One region of the Pseudoalteromonas sp. MB47 genome, then DNA from elsewhere that is predicted to be linked to it. Evidence: predicted binding sites of a transcription regulator. Region 1 holds the regulator's gene; the other holds the start of a gene.
What was found. Region 1 encodes sigma-54, which starts transcription at its own class of promoters, with help from an activator protein. Its sites were predicted from a motif close to GTTGGCACGNNNNTNGNNT; they were not measured.

Region 1 (3,426 bases):
AAGCAGAGCTTTTAGCTAAAAGCTACAAAGGCCGCCAAGTGGTTAAAAATGTCGGTCTTGAAGTTGAAGCGGGCAGTATTGTTGGCTTGTTAGGGCCAAATGGTGCAGGTAAAACCACCACCTTCTATATGATTGTAGGCCTCGTACCAAGCGACAAAGGAAAAATAAGCATCGATGATAACGATATCACGCTTTTGCCAATGCACAGCCGTGCGCGCTTAGGTATTGGTTATCTACCACAAGAGTCGTCTATTTTTCGAAAATTAACAGTTTACCAAAACTTGATGGCCATATTAGAGACCCGCAAAGATCTTAACAAAACAACGCGCGAAGAGACTCTTAACAACTTATTAGATGAATTTAGCATTCAACATATTCGCGATAGCCAAGGTATGGCACTGTCAGGTGGTGAACGACGCCGCGTTGAAATTGCACGTGCATTAGCCGCTAATCCTAAATTTATCCTTTTAGATGAGCCTTTTGCTGGTGTTGATCCTATTTCGGTGTTAGATATAAAGAAAATTATTGAGCACCTAAAAAATCGTGGTATTGGTGTACTTATTACTGACCATAATGTTCGAGAAACCCTTGATGTTTGTGAAAAAGCCTACATTGTTTCTCATGGGGAGCTAATTGCATCAGGCACACCTGAGCACGTATTAGCTGACCAAACTGTACGTGATGTTTATCTAGGCGAGCAATTCAGGCTGTAACCATTACGCCACCGACTAGAGCATCTGCTAGACTTATACAATGACAATAAATCGATAACAGTGTCCTCACCGTTACCGATAACTTAAAAAGGATTGTTAGGGATACATGAGGCAATCATTACAGCTGCGCATGGGCCAGCAACTTACAATGACTCCACAACTGCAACAAGCCATTCGCTTGTTGCAGCTCAGTACATTGGATCTCCAGCAAGAAATTCAAGAAGCGCTTGATAGTAATCCTCTGCTTGAAGTGGAAGAAGCGGATTACAACGAAGAAAGCATCGGTAAGAATGAGCAAAAAGCGGAGTCTGACGATGTACAAGTCAGCGCGTCTGCCGACGAAGCACCTAGCGAATTCGAGCAAGAAAGCAGTGATGCTCTGAGTAAGGATACGGTTAGCGATGACTTAGCTATGGATGTTACGTGGGATGAGTACATGAGTGCCGCCCCATCAACATCGTCTGGGCCAATGCCTGAAGACGAGTCTATTTACCAAGGTGCTTCAACAGAAACACTGCAAGAATATTTAATGTGGCAACTACAGCTCACACCATTTAGTCCTACCGATGAAGCGATTGCCGTTGCCATCGTTGAAGCTATCGATGACTCAGGTATTTTAACGGTTAGCTGCGAAGATATTGTCGAAAGCTTTAATCAAAATAATGATGAAGAAGAAATCGAACTCGATGAAGTTGAAGCTGTCTTAAAAAGAATACAGTTATTCGATCCAGTTGGTATCGGCGCGCGAAGTTTACAAGAGTGCCTGTGTATACAACTTCGTCAATTCGATGCCAATACGCCATATTTAGCTGAAACTAAAATGGTTTTATCTGAGCATATCGAATTATTAGCAAGTCGCGACTATCGCACTTTAATGAAAAAGACTAAGCTTAAAGAAAACGAGCTTAAAGAAGTGATGACGCTCATTCACAGCTTAAATCCTAAGCCTGCGGATAGCATAGTACGCGAAGAATCTGAGTACGTCATACCCGATGTATCAGTGAAAAAAGTGAAAGGCCGCTGGGTAGTCGAGTTAAACCCAGATTGTATGCCAAAAATTAGAGTGAATAGCCAATATGCAGCGATGTCTCGCTCTGTTAAATCAAGTAGCGACAGCCAATTTATTCGTTCTCACTTACAAGAAGCAAAGTGGTTTATTAAGAGCTTAGAAAGCCGTAACGATACTTTACTAAAAGTGACCAACTGTATCGTGCAACAACAGCAAGCTTTCTTTGAACATGGCCCAGAGGCAATGAAGCCAATGGTGCTAAACGATGTCGCTGAAATGGTCGAAATGCATGAATCGACGATTTCTCGGGTTACAACACAAAAATATATGCATACCCCAAGGGGAATTTTTGAGTTGAAATATTTCTTCTCAAGCCATGTCAGCACCGAAAATGGTGGTGAGTGTTCTTCTACAGCAATTCGCGCTTTAATCAAGAAGTTAGTTGCTGCAGAAAACTCGGTTAAACCATTGAGTGATAGCAAAATTGCAGATATATTGGCTGAGCAAGGAATTAAAGTAGCTAGACGTACAATTGCAAAATATCGTGAGTCTCTAGCAATACCTCCGTCTAATCAGCGTAAAAGTCTGATTTAGACGTTTTACATAGAAGGAAAATGCTTATGCAACTAAATTTAACTGGTCGTCACGTAGAAGTCACTGATTCATTAAGAGACTATGTAAACACTAAGTTCGCAAAACTAGAAAGGCATTTTGATCATATTAATAATGTTCATGTCATTTTAGATGTAGAAAAATTAAGCCAAAAAGCAGAAGCAACTTTACATGTAAACGGAGGCGAGTTGTTCGCTTCTACAGAACATCAAGATATGTACGCAGCAATTGACTCATTGATCGATAAACTTGATCGCCAAGTCATTAAGCATAAAGAGAAATTAGCTCGACATTAAATTATGAAACTTAGTTCACTTACTAATCAGGACTGCAGCAAAGCTGCGGTCCTTTTTAATAGCAAAAAAAGAATTCTTGAGTATATTAGCGAGTTAGCTCACCAGCAGTTTCCTCATTTATCTCAACAAGATATCCTAGATGCTTTTCTGAACAGGGAAAAGTTAGGTAGTACAGGTATCGGCCGAGGAATAGCTATTCCCCACGGTCGAATGAGTGGTGCTGATGAACCTCATGCATTTATTATTGTCAGTGAATCTCCCATCAATTTTGATGCGATAGACAATCGTCCCGTTGATATTTTTGTCGCACTCATCGTACCAGATGGCGATTGCCAGTTGCACTTGAAGACCTTGTCAACAATTGCTGATAGACTTAAAGATAAAGATTTTTGTAAACAGTTGCGAAGTGCTACAAGCGATCAGCAACTATTTCAAGTAATTGCATCAGAGGCATAAATGGAATTAATAATTATCAGCGGTCGCTCAGGCTCGGGCAAATCGGTCGCTTTACGAGTTCTTGAAGACTTAGGCTACTATTGTGTTGATAATATTCCTGTCAACCTACTGCCTTCGCTCGTGCGAAGTGTTTCTGATAATTATGACAAAATTGCCGTCAGTATCGACGTACGTAACTTACCGAAAGAGCAGCAAGAGTTTAATGATATTCTTGAGTACCTGCCAGGTTTTGCAAACCCAACACTATTCTACCTAGATAGTGATGATCAAACCCTAATTAAGCGCTTTTCTGAAACTCGCCGTTTGCATCCATTATCGATTGATTCTTTACCGCTTGATC
Region 2 (3,426 bases), on a different contig from region 1:
ACCCTGTTATTGGGCTTGGCGGAAACCCGGTTAACATTGGTGGCGACAGCATTCAGTTTGGTATTGGCTCAGGGGCATCGTTTAAAGGCGATTCAAAGTCTAACCAATCAAATAGCTTATTTGGTGATATTTCTGTCAATGTGATGCGTGTTTTACCGAATGGGAACTTGGTTATTCGTGGTGAAAAATGGCTCACTTTGAATACTGGTGAAGAATTTATTCGCCTAGAAGGTTTAGTTCGTCCTGAAGATGTGCAAGCAGATAACACGGTAACTTCCAATCGTATTGCTAATGCGCGAATTCAATACTCAGGTAAAGGGCAAATTCAAGAAACGCAAAGTGCAGGTTGGCTGTCTCGTTTCTTTAGTAGTTCGCTTTTCCCATTTTAGAGGAATAAAGTCATGAATGGGTTTAAATACATCATCGCTCTTTGCTTAATTAGCCTGCAGTTTTCTGCACAGGCTGAGCGAGTCAAAGATGTATCTATGGTTGAGGGCGTACGCTCTAACCAATTAGTGGGGTATGGTTTGGTTGTCGGTTTGCCTGGCACAGGTGAACAAAGCCGATTTACTCAACAAAGCTTTAAAGCCATGTTGAATGGCTTTGGTATCACCTTACCAGATAGCTTAAAACCTAAAATCAAAAATGTTGCCGCTGTGGCTGTGCATGCAGAGTTACCGGCATTTAGAAAACCGGGTCAAACCATTGATATTACGGTTTCGTCTATTGGTAGTGCGGGTAGTTTACGTGGTGGTACCTTATTACAAACCTTTTTAAAAGGGGTTGATGGCAATACCTATGCGATTGCACAAGGCAGCTTAGTTGTAGGTGGTTTAGGTGCTGAAGGGGCTGATGGTAGCCGTGTAATTATTAACACACCCACAGTGGGTCGTATTCCAAACGGTGCCATTGTAGAGCGTGCTATTAAGAGCCCGTTTATGCAAGGTGACTATATTACCTTTAATTTAAATCGCCCAGATTTCACAACAGCAAAACGCCTAGAGCAAACGATTAATGATTTAGTGGGGCCTGACAGTGCTCAGGCAATTGATGCAGCGTCAGTGCGAGTGTTAGCACCGCGTGATGCATCTCAACGTGTTGCGTATTTATCTACCCTTGAAAACTTAGAGTTTAAGCCTGCAGACACAGCAGCAAAAATTATTGTTAACTCCCGCACAGGTACAATTGTGATTGGCAAAAACGTGAAGCTACAGCCTGCGGCAATAACTCATGGTGGTTTAACGGTTACGATTGCTGAGCAGCAAAACGTGTCACAGCCAAACGCTTTAAGTGATGGTGAAACTACCGTTACCAATCAAAGTATTATTGATGTGAACGAAGATGATTCACGTGCTTTTGTATTTAATCCAGGTGTTAATCTTGATGATCTCGTACGCGCAATCAATGAGGTGGGGGCCGCACCGGGTGATTTAATGGCAATCCTTGAAGCTTTAAAAGAAGCGGGGGCGATAAACGGGCAACTGGTTATCATTTAAATTAAAACGCGCTGTCGAGCGCGTTTTTTGTTTTAGTCATTCTTAAATCGTTCAGCATATAAACATCAGTCAAAATCTTGGCCCTGAAGTTACTCCATTCCTGTATCAGTTATTAGCTACTCATTTATAAAGCTTTTTATTGGCGCAATTTTTGCATTTTAATTTTCATTATTAACTATTGTGTCAAAAAGCTGATGGATACTAATCATCTCGACAAGCAAAACTTTTTTGATTTAGGCAACTTAGACTCGTTACGTCAAAGTGCTCTAAAAAGTGATGCCTCTAGCGATGCGTCAAAAGAGGCGCTGAAAAAAGCGGCGGCACAATTTGAATCTATCTTCACTCAAATGCTGCTGAAAAGCATGCGTAAAGCAAATGAAGCGTTTGAAGATAAAGATAGCCCATTTAATTCAAGCGGCGTTAAGTTTTTTGAAGAGATGCATGACCAACAGTTATCGGTTGAGCTTTCATCAAACGGCTCGCTGGGTCTAGCTGACTTAATTGTTCAACAACTCTCGCCAGATGGTAAACAGTTTACTCCAGGTTCTGTGCTTAGAACGACGGCTGAGTTCGATAGTGATAAGCGCGCAACCGGTGCAACGAGCGACAGTCACAAGATTAAAGCTGAGCCAAACGCTGTTGCAGATACCGCTGCGAACGAGCAAACAGAAAACCGCTTTGAAGATGCTGAGTCTTTCATTAGCTCTGTTTGGGAACATGCTAAAAATGCGGCTGAAAAAATTGGTTTAAATCCAGCTGTGATGGTTGCTCAAGCAGCACTTGAAACGGGCTGGGGTAAACACATCATCAGTAAAGCTGATGGCACAAGTAGTAACAACTTATTCAATATTAAATCGGATAGGAGCTGGCAAGGTGATAAAGCAAGCAAAGTCACGCTTGAGTTTGAACAAGGTGTGCCAGTTAAAAAGCAAGCTAGTTTCCGTTCTTATCAATCGATTAAAGACAGTGTTAATGATTTTGTGGATTTCTTAAATGAAAATCCACGTTATCAAGAAGCACTCAATAATACCGCAGAGCCTGCAGCCTTTTTAGATTCGTTACAAAAAGCAGGCTATGCAACTGATCCAAATTATGCCGATAAAATTAAGCAGGTATTGAAGCGCGTTGAGCTTCAAAGCGTCGCTGCTTCATTGGTACGTTAAGGAGTAGACCCTCATGTCATTTAGCTTATATGACATAGCAAATGCCGGTGTAAGAGCTAACTCTGAGCTTTTACAAACCACCAGTAAAAACATCGCCAACGTTAATACCGAGGGCTATGTGCGTGAGCGTACTGAGTTCACAACCATGATCGATAACCAAGTCGGCCGTGGTGAAACGTATCGCTTACTAAATGAATTTGCACAAAAGCAATTAAATAGAGATACCTCTAATAAGGCATTCTTTGATCAGTTTGTAACTGAAGCAAGCCGTGTCGATAGCTTGTTTTCTGAAGAGTCAAACAGCTTATCAACCAGTATCAACTCGTTTTTTAACAACGTACAAGAAAGCTTAAATCAACCGTCGTCAACAGTAGCTCGTTCACTGGTCATGACGGATGCACAAAACTTAATTGATCAAATGGACAGATTGTCGAGCATTGTGGTTGACCAAAAAGCCGTGGTAAATGAGCAGCTAGAAATCTTCTCTGATGAAGCAAATAACTTAATTCAAAGCATCAGCGAACTAAATACCAAGATTGCATCTGTTCATGGCACTGATCGTGAGTCAGTATCAAGTGGTTTATATAATGAACGTGATAAAGCAATTCGTGACTTATCTGAGCTGATTGATATTGAAACACTCGATGGCAACAACGGCGAAAAACAAGTTTATTTAGGCTCAGGTCAAGCACTTGTCATGCAAAGCGGCACATTTAACCTGTTTTCATTCAGTGGCGACCCTGATCCGAACTTTAAAGAATTAAAAC

Region 2: the regulator sigma-54 is predicted to act here: its motif matches at 1,635-1,653, upstream of flgJ (flagellar assembly peptidoglycan hydrolase FlgJ).

What each region holds. Positions count from the first base shown of each region.
Region 1 is NZ_VFBD01000011.1:100,033-103,458, forward strand. Features, by position in the region: gene lptB (LPS export ABC transporter ATP-binding protein) at 1-713, shown strand, start outside; gene IMPJCBKJ_RS07290 (RNA polymerase factor sigma-54) at 820-2,316, shown strand; gene hpf (ribosome hibernation promoting factor) at 2,343-2,630, shown strand; gene ptsN (PTS IIA-like nitrogen regulatory protein PtsN) at 2,634-3,086, shown strand; gene rapZ (RNase adapter RapZ) at 3,087-3,426, shown strand, end outside.
Region 2 is NZ_VFBD01000031.1:334,699-338,124, reverse strand. Features, by position in the region: gene flgH (flagellar basal body L-ring protein FlgH) at 1-389, shown strand, start outside; gene IMPJCBKJ_RS19805 (flagellar basal body P-ring protein FlgI) at 402-1,496, shown strand; gene flgJ (flagellar assembly peptidoglycan hydrolase FlgJ) at 1,691-2,659, shown strand; gene flgK (flagellar hook-associated protein FlgK) at 2,673-3,426, shown strand, end outside.